DNA from 3 places in the Kocuria sabuli genome. Region 2 is predicted to be linked to each of the others. Evidence: riboswitches for the same ligand, from Rfam matches in the RefSeq annotation. Region 2 holds a riboswitch; each other region holds the start of a gene.
The links. A riboswitch is a leader RNA that binds a small molecule or an ion and turns the genes downstream of it on or off. The one in region 2 is predicted to bind S-adenosylmethionine.
Positions count from the first base shown of each region.

Region 1: another riboswitch for S-adenosylmethionine. It lies ahead of RE027_RS02825 (bifunctional o-acetylhomoserine/o-acetylserine sulfhydrylase); the one in region 2 lies ahead of RE027_RS15555 (LLM class flavin-dependent oxidoreductase).
Region 3: another riboswitch for S-adenosylmethionine. It lies ahead of RE027_RS02630 (MetQ/NlpA family ABC transporter substrate-binding protein); the one in region 2 lies ahead of RE027_RS15555 (LLM class flavin-dependent oxidoreductase).

Region 1 is NZ_JAVHZE010000002.1:118,609-122,783, reverse strand. Features, by position in the region: gene RE027_RS02840 (S9 family peptidase) at 1-36, opposite strand, end outside; gene RE027_RS02835 (CPBP family intramembrane glutamic endopeptidase) at 228-1,007, shown strand; gene RE027_RS02830 (VOC family protein) at 1,061-1,699, opposite strand; SAM riboswitch class IV at 1,840-1,955, shown strand; gene RE027_RS02825 (bifunctional o-acetylhomoserine/o-acetylserine sulfhydrylase) at 2,032-3,423, shown strand; gene metX (homoserine O-acetyltransferase MetX) at 3,420-4,175, shown strand, end outside.
Region 2 is NZ_JAVHZE010000020.1:52,128-56,302, reverse strand. Features, by position in the region: gene RE027_RS15570 (aliphatic sulfonate ABC transporter substrate-binding protein) at 1-300, opposite strand, end outside; gene RE027_RS15565 (ABC transporter ATP-binding protein) at 375-1,214, opposite strand; SAM riboswitch class I at 1,220-1,324, opposite strand; gene RE027_RS15560 (CoA-binding protein) at 1,465-1,929, shown strand; SAM riboswitch class IV at 2,036-2,150, shown strand; gene RE027_RS15555 (LLM class flavin-dependent oxidoreductase) at 2,228-3,646, shown strand; gene RE027_RS15550 (DUF4383 domain-containing protein) at 3,806-4,175, shown strand, end outside.
Region 3 is NZ_JAVHZE010000002.1:80,310-84,484, forward strand. Features, by position in the region: gene RE027_RS02625 (methionine ABC transporter ATP-binding protein) at 1-677, opposite strand, end outside; gene RE027_RS02630 (MetQ/NlpA family ABC transporter substrate-binding protein) at 674-1,549, opposite strand; SAM riboswitch class IV at 1,650-1,766, opposite strand; gene dxr (1-deoxy-D-xylulose-5-phosphate reductoisomerase) at 1,812-3,080, opposite strand; gene RE027_RS02640 (GlsB/YeaQ/YmgE family stress response membrane protein) at 3,223-3,495, opposite strand; gene RE027_RS02645 (monocarboxylic acid transporter) at 3,715-4,175, opposite strand, start outside.

The DNA of each region.
Region 1 (4,175 bases), on a different contig from region 2:
GGGCTGGCGGCTGATCTGCGGGGGAAGGGCTGTCATGACTCCCATCCTAGGGAAGACGGGCCGGCCCCCGGCGGACGCGACGTGCCGCCCGGCGCGGAGCGCCTCGACCGGCCCGGCGACCTCGCCCCCGGGGGCGCCGCGGCCGGCGGTCGCCCCCCGGACTCGAGCAGCACCGGTGCGTGCGCTCCCGGCCCGGGGCCCGGCCCCGCCGGTGCCAGAATGTCCGCATGAGCACCCCCTCGCACCTCGCCCCGCGCCCTCCGGCCTTCGGCTCCACCCGCGCCGACCTGTGGGTGCAGGTGCTCCTGGTGCTCGGGGTCTCGCTGGGCGCCTCGGCGCTCTACGCGGTGCTCTCCCTCGCGGAGCAGCTCGCCCGCGGACCGCTCTCCGAGGCGCGGACGACCATGAACCCGCCGCTGAGCCTCCAGCCGCTGTTCGACCTGCTGCGCCAGCTCACGGGCATCGGGCTGGACCTGGTGCCGGTGCTGCTCGCGCTCTACCTGCTCGCCGGGTCCGCGGGCGCCCTGGGCATCGCGCGGCGGCGGATCGGGCTCGACGCCCGGATGCCGCTCCCGGACCTCGGGCTGGGCGCGGTGCTGTTCCTGATCATGGGTCTCGGGACGCTCGCCCTCTACACGGCCGGCCGCGCCCTGGGCCTCACCGCCGAGGTGACGACGTCGGGGCTGGCCGAGCACTGGTGGACGGTGCCGGTGCTCCTGCTCTCCGCGCTGCGCCACGCCCTCGTGGAGGAGGTGGTGGTGGTCGCGTTCCTCACCGACCGGCTCACCCGGATCGGCTGGCGCTGGCCGGTGGTGCTGGCGGTCACGGCCGTGTTCCGCGGCAGCTACCACCTCTACCAGGGGATCGGTCCCTTCCTCGGCAACGTGGTGATGGGCCTCGTGTTCGCCGAGCTCTACCGGCGCACCGGGCGGGTGATGCCCCTGGTCGTCGCGCACTTCCTGCTCGACGCCGTGGGCTTCCTGGGCACCGCCTGGCTGCTCGGCTGAGGCGCGGGCCGGGGCGCACCCGCCCCGGCCCGCGGTGCAGCCCGTGCTCCGGCTCAGATGGTGACGAGGCCGTCGGGGGTCGCGAAGGAGACGGAGAGCAGGCCGGGGGTGCCCGCGGGGTAGCGCCAGTCCACGCTCAGCTGGTCGAGCGCGGTCTCCACGGGCGCACCCAGCCACTCGGTGACCCGCTCGGGCGCACCGGCGATGCACATCCCCGCCAGACCCACGTCGGTGAGCCGCGCCTGGGAGGGGTGCATCTCCGGGCCCGAGTCGAAGTGCACCATGAACGGCAGCTGGGGGTCCGCCATCAGACCCTTGACGCCGATCTGGTGCCACTCCAGGCACCGGCCGTCCGGGAACACCCGGTGGCCGGGCACGGCCCGGCGGCCGAGACGGTCCTCGAACGGAGCGAGGTCGTCGACCTCGACGACCCAGCCCATCCAGCCGCCGCCGGCCCGGGAGCGGGCACGCACGGCCTGGCCGAACGGCGCCTTCTCCGCGGCGGGGTGCTCGAGGACCTCGACGACCTCCACGTACTGGTGGTTGGTGAGGGGCAGGATCATGTTGCGGGTACCGAAACGGGGGTGCACCCCGCCCTTGACCGGCTCGATCCCGAGCTGGTCGGCGATGCCCTCGGTGGTGGCTGCCAGGCCCTCCGGGCGGCAGGCGTAGGACACGTGGTCGACTCTCATGGGCTCATCGTGGCACCGTGTGAGTTTCGTCTCCAAATCGGTCCGCGCCGTGCCGGAGCCCGCCGCGCACAGACCGTGTCCGGGGGACTCGCCGGGCCCGGCTTGACGCCGCGTCGCCGGAATCCGGACAATGTTGCCCAGGTCATGAGCGCCAGCGTCCAAGCCCCAGCTAGCTGGCCGGCAACCCTCCACCGCGGTGGGGTGCCCTGGGTGAAGACCGGGCTCCTCGCGACCGGCGAGCGAGCAAGCGCGGGTCCTCGGTGCCCGGCCGTCGCACGGCAGCACCACCACGGTCGGACACCGGACCCCTGACACCCGCAAGGAGTCCCGGCATGTCCGAGTCCCCCGCTTCCCCCACCGACGCCCCCGCGGCCGAGCTGCCCACCCCCGAGAACCCGGGGGGCTGGTCCTTCGAGACCCAGCAGATCCACGCGGGCCAGCGCCCCGACCCGGTCACCGGCTCCCGCGCCCTGCCGATCCACCAGACCACGTCCTTCGTCTTCCCGGACGCACAGGCCGCCGCGGACCGCTTCGCGCTCGCGGAGCTCGGTCCCATCTACACCCGGATCGGCAACCCGACCACGGAGGTCGTGGAGAACCGCATCGCCGCGCTGGAGGGCGGGGTGGGCGCCCTGCTGCTCAGTGCCGGGCAGTCGGCCACGACCTTCGCGGTCCTGAACCTCGCGGGGGCGGGGGACCATGTCGTGGTCAGTCCCAGCCTGTACGGCGGGTCCTACAACCTGTTCAAGTTCACCCTCGCCAAGCTCGGCATCGAGAGCACCTTCGTGGCGGACCCGGACGACCCCGAGGCCTGGCGGCGCGCCGTGCGGCCCAACACCAAGGCCTTCTACGCCGAGACCATCCCGAACCCGCGCAACGACGTCCTCGACATCGAGACGGTCTCCGGGATCGCCCACGAGCACGAGGTGCCGCTCATCGTGGACAACACGGTGGCGACCCCGTACCTCGTCCAGCCCTTCCGGTGGGGCGCGGACATCGTGGTGCACTCGGCCACCAAGTTCCTGGGCGGGCACGGCACCGCGCTCGGCGGCGTGATCGTGGACTCCGGCGCCTTCGACTTCGGCCGGTACCCGGAGCGCTTCCCCGGCTTCAACCAGCCCGACGAGTCCTACGGCGGTCTGGTCTACGCCCAGGCGCTCGGCGCGGAGGGCGCGTTCGGGGTCAACCTGTCGTACATCCTCAAGGCCCGGGTGCAGCTGCTGCGCGATCTCGGCTCGGCGATCTCCCCCTTCAACGCGTTCCTCATCGCGCAGGGCATCGAGACGCTGTCCCTGCGCATGGAGCGCCACGTGGCCAACGCCGGGGAGGTGGCCCGCTGGCTCGAGGCCCGCGAGGACGTGCGCACGGTGAGCTGGGCGGGACTGGAGTCCTCGCCCTGGCACGACCGGGCGCGCAAGTACGCGCCCCGCGGCGCGGGCTCCGTCCTCGGGTTCGTGCTCGAGGGCGGGCGGGAGGCCGGTGCGGCCTTCGTGGACGCCCTGACGCTGCACTCGAACGTCGCGAACATCGGCGACGTCCGCTCGCTCGTGATCCACCCCGCGTCCACCACGCACAGCCAGCTCCTGCCGGAGGAGCAGCTCGCGTCGGGCGTGGAGCCCGGGTTCGTGCGCCTGTCCGTGGGCCTCGAGAACGTCAGGGACATCCTGGCGGACCTGGAGCAGGGCTTCGCCGCGGCAGCGGCCGTGCCCGGAGGGAAGGAGTGAGCGTGACGGTCGTGCGGGGCGCCGACGCCGGTCCGGGCGTGCGCGAGGACGGCGTGCCGCGGCACGCCGGGATCGGGACGCTGGAACTCGAGTCCGGCTTCCGGCTGCCGGAGGTCCGGATCGCCTACGAGACCTGGGGCGTGCTCGCCCCGGACGGCTCCAACGCGGTGCTCGTGGAGCACGCCCTCACCGGGGACACCCACGTCGCCGCCGGCCGGGCCCGCCCCGGCGCCTCCGAGGCGGAGCGGCGCGCCGCCGAGAGCGGCGGCTGGTGGGACGGCCTGGTCGGCCCCGGCGCCGCCATCGACACGGACCGGTACTTCGTGGTCTGCGCCAACATCGTGGGCGGCTGCTACGGCACCACCGGGCCGGCCACCCCCGCCCCGGCCTCGGTGGACCCCGAGCGCCGTCCCTGGGGATCCCGCTTCCCCCTGGTCACCGTGCGCGACTCCGTGCACGCCGAGGCCGCGCTGGCCGACGCCCTCGGCATCGCCTCGTGGCGCCTCGTCATCGGCGGGTCCATGGGCGGGGCGCGCGCCCTGGAGTGGGCCGTGAGCCACCCCGACCGGGTCCGGTCCTGCGCGGTGGTGGCCGCCTGCGCCCAGTCCAGCGCCGAGCAGCTGGCCTGGGGCCAGGCGCAGAACCTCGCGATCCGCCAGGACCCCGACTTCCGGGGCGGGGACTACTACGACGGTCCGTTCCCCGTGGCGGGGCTGGGCCTGGCGCGGCGGATCGCCCACATCACCTACCGC
Region 2 (4,175 bases):
GCCGGCGGTGGAGCCGATGTCGACGGCCTCCGCGCGCAGCGCCTCGTTCGCCTTGTTCGAACCCGCGGACTGCACCCACTCGACCGTGGTGCCCTCCTCGGCGAAGGCGGCCTCGAGCCAACCCTTCTCCTTGATGACGACGGAGAGCGGGTTGTAGGTGGCCCAGTCGACCACGACGGTGTCGTCGCCGCCGGCCTCGGCCTCGCCGGAGCCCTCACCCGCCATGCACCCGGTCAGGGTCAGGGCGAGAACGGCCGTGAGGGCGGGGATCGCGCGGGCGGAGCGCGGGGAGAGCGGCATGGTGGGGCCTTTCGTGGTGGGGCGGAGTGCGGCGCGGGGTCGTCGTCGTGCCCGGCGGGCGGGGACGGCCGGGGTCAGCGGGCCGCGGGGTGGTGGGCGTCGACGCCCAGGTGGCCGAGCAGCTGCACCCGCAGCCCGGCGAGGACCTCGGAGGCGCGGTCGCGGGGGCGCTCGCCGGGGACGGAGAGCACCGTGCTGATCGAGGCGGGGGCGGTCGGGCCGGTGCGGCCCAGGACGACCACCCGGTCCGCGAGCTGCAGCGCCTCGTCGACGTCGTGGGTCACGAGCAGGACGGTGGTCGGCTGGGCCGCGTGGACGGTGAGCAGGAGGTCCTGCATCTGCATCCGGGTCAGGGCGTCGAGCGCGCCGAACGGCTCGTCGAGGAGCAGCACCCCGGGGTTGCGGGCCAGCGCCCGGGCCAGCGACGCGCGCTGGGCCATGCCGCCCGAGATCGCCCGGGGACGGTGACCGGCGTGCGCGGTCAGCCCGACCAGGCGCAGCAGGTCGTCGATCACGGCGTCGCCCTCGGCCCGGCTCAGCCCGGAGGGCAGACCCAGGCGGACGTTCTCGCGCACGGAGCGCCACGGCAGCAGCCGGGGCTCCTGGAAGGCGACGGCGCAGCGCGGGTCGATCCCGGAGACGGGCGTGCCGTCGATGAGCACCCGGCCCGCCGAGGCGGTGTCCAGGCCGGCCGCGGCCCGCAGCAGCGTGGACTTGCCGCACCCCGAGGGCCCCAGGATCGCCACGACCTCGCCGGGCCGGGCCGTGACGTCGACGTCGTGCAGGACGTGGTGGGCCTGCCCGCCCGACGGGAACGCCTTGCCGACGTGTTCGAAGGCCACCGAGAAGGCGCGCTTGCGGGAGACCGGTGCGGTGGCGGTGGACGGTGCAGAGCCCAGCAGAGACGTGCCCATGATCAACTCCATCGGTCCTGGCATTAGCACCTCGCACGGGGAGTCGGACGGATCCGTGCCGGTTGCTGCGACGTCGACGAGCCAGGTCTCTCAGCCGCTCCGGATGGTTACCGGCCCCATTGAACGTGCTCCCCGGGGTGCCTGGCAAATCCCGCCGGGCGCCCGCGCGGAGCTGCTGCCGCTCCTCGGCCGGCGTCCCCGGCCGGCGGGAGACTGTCCGGAGGAGCGGCTCGGGTGCCAGGATGGGTCCATGAGCCGCAACGACCCCGCCGTGATCGACCGCCTGATGACGCAGCCCGGCCGGTGGGCCGTCGTGGGGCTGACCGGCAACACCGCCCGCACCGCGCACCCGGTGGCGGCGCGGATCCGCGACGACCTCGGCATGACGATCGTCCCCGTCAACCCGAAGGGCAAGGCGGTCCACGGCGAGCCCGGGTTCCGCACCCTCGCCGAGGTCCCGCAGCCCGTCGACGTGGTGGACTGCTTCGTCAACTCCCGCCGGGTCGGCGCGGTCGTGGACCAGGCCGTCGCCGCCGGCGCGAAGGCCGTGTGGCTGCAGCTGGGCGTCGTGGACCACGACGCCGCGGCCCGGGCCGCCGCCGCCGGACTCGACGTGGTCATGGACACCTGCCCGCTGATCGAGCTCCGGGCGCGGCTGCAGCGGGGCTGGACGCTGGACCCGCGGCGCACCCCGCCCCTCGCTCCGCCCGCCTGAGCCGCTCCGCTCCCGGCTCCTCCCGGGCCGGATCCTCCGGGCGCGGTCCGGTGTGACGCAGGTTGCACCGCCCGCGGTGCGAGCCGCTAAGCTGGTCCGCGACGACGATGACGAGACCCGACGCGAAGCTCTGGCTGGTCGGGCGGCAACCCTCTCCCGTAGCGGGGTGCCCCAGATGAACATCGGGCCGCGGCGCACACGCCTCGTGGCAAGTACGGCGCCCACCAGTGCGTCGGACCCGCGAGCAGGTCCCCAGGACGCACGGGCGCGGGTCGTCAGCGATCCGGGAGGACCACCCATGAGCAAGCGCATCGCCCTCAACGCCTTCGACATGAGCTGCGTCGGCCACCAGGCCCCCGGCCTGTGGAAGCACCCGCGCTCGCGGGCCGACGAGTACAACACCCTCGAGTACTGGACGGACGTCGCCCAGGTCCTGGAGCGGGGCCTGTTCGACGCGATGTTCCTCGCGGACGTCGTCGGGTACTACGACGTGTACCAGAACTCCGCGGCGCCGGTGATCAAGGACGCCACCCAGATCCCGGTCAACGACCCCTTCATGCAGATCTCCGCGATGGCGGCCGTGACGAAGCACCTGGGCTTCGGGGTGACCAGCGCGATCACCTACGAGCAGCCGTACCCGCTGGCCCGGAAGTTCGCGACCCTCGACCACCTGACGAAGGGCCGGATGGGCTTCAACGTGGTGACGTCCTACCTGAAGTCCGCCGCCGAGAACCACGGGCTGACGGAGCAGATCTCCCACGACGAGCGCTACGAGATCGCCGAGGAGTTCATGGAGGTCTGCTACAAGCTGTGGGAGGGCTCCTGGGAGGACGGCGCGGTCAAGCGCGACCGGGCCAACGGGGTCTTCGCCGATCCCTCCCTCGTGCACCCCATCCAGCACCACGGCAAGTACTTCGACGTCCCCGGCATCGGGCTGACCGAGCCGTCCCCGCAGCGCACCCCGCTGATCTTCCAGGCCGGAGCCTCCTCCCGCGGACGCGCGTTCGCCGGCCGCCACGCGGAGGCGGTGTTCGTGGGCGGCATCCGCCCGGACCTCACCCGCGTGGTGACCGACAAGCTGCGCGACGAGGCGCAGGCCCAGGGCCGGGACCGGGACGACCTCAAGATCTTCGCCATGCTGCACGTGATCGTCGACGAGACGGACGCGAAGGCCGAGCAGAAGCGCCGCGACTACGAGCGGTACGCGGACGCCGACGGCGCGCTGGGCCTCGTGGGCGGCTGGTCCGGCGTGGACCTGGGCCGGTACGACGAGGACGACGTCCTGGAGTACATCAAGACCGACTCGATCCAGTCCTTCCTGACCCCCTTCACCACGGCCGATCCCCACAAGAAGTGGACGGTCAGGGAGGTCGCGAAGCACATCTCGATGGGTGGCATGGGCGTGCCGATCGTCGGCTCCCCGCAGACCGTGGCCGACGAGCTCGAGCGGTGGATCGACGACGGCGGGCTGGACGGCATCAATCTCGCCTACCACGTCTCCCCGGGCTCGTTCGAGGACTTCGTGGAGTGGGTCGTGCCGGAGCTGCAGAAGCGCGGCCGCTACCGCACCGCGTACGAGGGCACCACGCTGCGCGAGAACGTCTACGGCGCCGGACGGACCAAGGTGCTGGACACCCACCCGGCCGCGAGGTACCGGGGCGCCTACGCGGGCAGGGCCTCCGCGGCGGACACGCCCGCCCGCGTGCCCACGTCCTGAGCCGTTCCCCGGTCCGCGCCAGACTTCTCGCGCGGCGGTCTTGGACCTGGCGCGGGAGAGCAGTACGCTAATAGTACAAAGCATGCTTTCCATGACCGTCCGCCATTCCGGGATCCGCGACCCGGGTCACCGCAGACACGAAGGAAGCGAGGCACGACCATGACGACTCCCGCCGCACGGCCGGACCGCCGCACCAACCACCGCTCGCCCGTCCAGACGGCAGCCCTGCTCTACGGGGCCGTCTTCCTGCTCGTGGGCCTCGCCGGGTTCATCCCCGGCATCACCACGAACTACGACCAGCTCATGGTCGCCGGCCACGAGTCCGAGGCGATGCTGATGGGCATCTTCCAGGTCTCCTGGCTGCACAACATCGTCCACCTGCTCTACGGCGTCGCCGGCATCGCCCTGTCCCGCTCCGGCTCCGGCGCCCGCAACTTCCTGCTGTGGGGCGGCCTGGTCTACCTCGTCCTGTGGATCTACGGCCTGCTCGTGGGGCACGAGTCGCAGGCGAACTTCGTCCCCCTGAACA
Region 3 (4,175 bases), on a different contig from region 2:
CGCACGACGTCCATCTCGTGCGTGATGAGCACGATGGTGATGCCGAGCTCGCGGTTGACCCGCTGGAGCACCTGCAGCACCTCCTGGGTGGTGTCGGGGTCGAGCGCGCTGGTGGACTCGTCGGCGAGGAGCAGCTTCGGGCTGGTGGCGAGCGCCCGGGCGATGCCCACGCGCTGCTTCTGACCGCCCGAGAGCTGCTCGGGGTAGTTGCCCGCCCGCTCGGACAGGCCCACGAACTCCAGCAGCTCCGCGACCCGCGCGCGGCGCTTGTCCTTGGGCCAGCCGGCCCGCTTGAGCGGGTACTCGACGTTGCCGGCCACGGTGCGGGACGTGAACAGGTTGAACTGCTGGAAGATCATCCCGATCTCCTGCCGGACGGGTGCGAGCTCGGTCTCCTTCCGGCCCGCGACCTCGAAACCGTTGACCGTGAGGGAACCCGAGGTGATCGGCTCGAGTCCGTTGATCAGGCGCACGAGCGTCGACTTCCCGGCACCGGAGTAGCCGATCACGCCGAAGATCTCCCCCCGCCGGATCTCGAGCGAGACGCCGTCCACCGCGACCACTTCGCGCCGGGCCTTCGCCGGGCCCGTGACGAAGGTCTTGGTGACGTCCTCGAAGCGGACGATGACGTCGCCGTCGGGGTGGCGGATCCGGTCCGGGTCGGCCGGAGCCGTCACTTCTCGAGGTCCTCGGCGTACCGGTCGACGACCTCGATCAGCTCGTCCTGCGCGACGTCCATGGACACGGCGGTGTCCTTCGTCTCCGCCTGCTCGGCCGCCAGCACCGCGTCCGTGTGGAAGAGGTCGGCGACCTGGTGGAGGGTCTCGTCGTCCTTGTTGCCTCCGGTGGCGGCGAAGAAGTTGACGTAGGGCAGGGCGTTCTCGTTGTCCTCGCCGTCGGAGTACAGGGCCGAGTTCGGGTCGATGTCGGCCCGGGTGAGGAACGTGTTGTTGACCACGGCGCCGGCGGTCGAGCTCATCGACAGCACGGTCTGCTCGGCCGAGACGGGCGTGACCCGGACCTTGGAGGCCTCGGTGTCGATGTCCAGCTCGGACGGGGCCGTGGTGTCGGAGGTGAACTCGACGAGCCCGGCGGACTGCAGCAGCAGGAGCGCGCGGGCGAGGTTGATCGCGTCGTTGGGCACCGCGATCTCGTCGCCCTCCTGGATCTGGTCCAGGGACTCGTAGCGCTCCGAGTAGAGGCCCAGCGGGTAGATGGAGGTGGACCCGATCGGGACGATGTCCTCGCCCGAGTTGTTCCGGTAGTCGGCCAGGAACGCCCCGTGCTGGAACCAGTTCATGTCCAGGTCGCCGCTGGTGAGCGCGGCGTTGGGCTGGTTGTAGTCGGTGAACTCCACGAGCTCGACCTCGACGCCGGCCTTCTCCGCCTCCTCCAGGAAGGCCTCGTGCACCTGGGTCCGGCCGTCGGTGCCGATCTTGATGACGCCGTCGTCGTAGGGCGCGGCCGCCTGGTCGGAACCGCCGCAGGCGGTGAGGGTGAGGCCGAGGGTGGTGGCGAGGGCGAGGTGGGTGAGGCGCTGCGATCGCATGTCATGCCTTTCCGTGGATCCAGGATGTCGGAGGTCTCCGCCGGACCCGACGGGTCCGGCGGCCACGGTCGAGGGCGCGCCGGAGGGCGCGTCCACGGTCGAACCGTACTTGCCGCCGGCCGTCGATGGCCGGTGCCGGATGGTTCACCTGGGGCACCCCACTACGGGAGAGGGTTGCCGCCCAGCAAGCCAGGGCTTCGCGCTGGGACTCGTCATCCGCCCGACAGACTAGCACGTGCGGCGGGGGCCCGGACCGGCCCCGTCAGCGGCCGAGGAGCTCCTGGGCGCGGCGCCGGGCCCAGCGCTCGGCCTCCAGGACGGCGTCGAGGTCCAGGTGGCCGCGGTCCTCGTGCTCGCCCAGCACCTTCTCGACCGTGTCCACGATCACGGGGAACCGGATCCGGCCGTCGTGGAAGGCGTGCACCGCCTCCTCGTTGGCGGCGTTGAACACCGCCGGGTGGGTGCCTCCGCGCTCCCCCGCGGCCTTGATGAGGTCCACGGCCGGGAACGCCTCGCTGTCCAGCGGCTCGAAGGTCCACTCGGCCGCGCGGGTCCAGTCGCACGCGGGCGCCGCACCGGGTACGCGGTGCGGCCAGGCCAGGCCGAGTGCGATGGGCAGGCGCATGTCCGGCGGCGAGGCCTGGGCGAGGGTCGAGCCGTCCACGAACTGGACCATGGAGTGCACGACCGACTGGGGGTGGACCACCACGTCGATGCGCTCCAGCGGGACGTCGAAGAGCAGGTGGGCCTCGAGCACCTCCAGGGCCTTGTTCACCATCGTCGCCGAGTTGGTCGTGACCATGACGCCCATGTCCCAGGTGGGGTGCCGCAGCGCCTCCCGCGGGGTGACCGCCTCCAGCTCCGCCCGGGTACGGCCGCGGAACGGGCCGCCCGAGGCGGTCAGCACGAGCCGGTCCACCTCGGCGGTGCTGCCGCCGCGCAGTGCCTGTGCCAGGGCCGAGTGCTCGGAGTCCACCGGGATCAGGGCGTCCGGGCGCCCCGCGGCCGCCTCCTTGACCAGCGGGCCACCGGCAATCAGCGACTCCTTGTTCGCCAGCGCGAGCCGGTGCCCGGCCCGCAGGGCGGCCAGCGTGGGGGCGAGACCGATCGAACCGGTGATGCCGTTGAGCACGAGGTCCGCCTCCGGGTGCCCCGCGACCACCGCGGCGGCGTCGGGGCCGTGGAGGAGCTCGGGGCGGTAGTCGGCGGCGCCGGCGGACGAGGCGCACTCGGCGATCAGCCGGACCAGCTCCCGGACGTCGTCCCCGGTGCCGCTCGTCGCCACCAGGGCGGCGCGGGTCGCCACGGCCTGCTCCGCCAGCAGCGGCAGGTGGCCACGGCCGGCGGCGAGGGCCACCACGTCGAACGGCGTCGCGCCGTCGAGGGCGTTCGCGGCCCGCACGACGTCGAGCGCCTGGGTGCCGATCGAGCCCGTCGAGCCGAGGACGCTGATCCTGCGGGGACCGGCGGCGGCCAGTGCGCGCAGCTCGGGCGTCGGGCGGTTGCGGAGCACGGAGGAGGGGGACGTCATGGCCCCAGTATCCCCCAGCGGGCACCCCCGGTGCCGCGCACCGACGGGCCGGCGGGGGTGCGGTGCGCCCCGGGCCCGGGATGCGCCGAGGCCCCGCCCACCATGAACGGTGGACGGGGCCTCGGCGACCGACGGGGTCGGATCAGCGCGTGGTGCGGCCCTTGCGGCCGGTGACCGCGCCCCAGATGAAGAGCACGATGAGCGCTCCCACGACGGCGGTGATGATCGTGCCGATGTCGAACACGGAGTCGAGGCTGCCGATCCCGATCAGCGAGCCCAGGAAGCCTCCGAGGAGGGCTCCGACGATGCCGAGGACCATGGTGACGATGATGCCGCCGCCCTGGTTGCCCGGCATGATGAGCTTGGCGAGGGCGCCGGCGATGAGGCCGAGGACGATCCAGCTGATGATTCCCATGATGGCTCCTTATCCGTCCCGCGAGGGACTTTCATTGTACGCAACCGGTGAGTATCCAAGGAATATCCTGCGGTTGCTCCTGTCCCCACCCTATCCGACACTCAGCCGCCTGTCCGTTTCCTTTAGCGAATCACTTCGTGTCCCCGGACACGGGCCGGCCCGCCCGAAGCCGGAGCCTCGGGCGGGCCGGAGATCCTCCCAGGTGGGAGCGGGACGTCCTCAGTGGGCGACGGGCTTCTCCGCGCCGATGCCTGTGAGGGAGCGCACCTCCATCTCGGACTGCTTGACCGGGTCCTCGAGACGGCGTTCCGTCATGGAGCCGATGAAGCCGAGCAGGAAGGAGGCCGGGATCGAGACGATGCCCGGGTTCTGCAGCGGGAACCACGCGAAGTCCGCCGTCGGGATCATCGACGTCTCGGCACCGGACATGACCGGGGAGAAGATGATCAGGCCCACCGAGATGAACAGGCCGCCGTACATCGACCAGACCGCGCCCCGGGTGGTGAAGCGCCGCCAGTACAGGGAGTACAGGATGGTCGGCAGGTTCGCCGAGGCCGCGACCGCGAAGGCGAGCGCCACGAGGAACGCGACGTTCTGGCCCTGCGCGCCGATGCCGCCCGCGATGGACACGAGCCCGATGACCACCACGGTGGTCTTCGCGACCCGCAACTCCTTGCGGG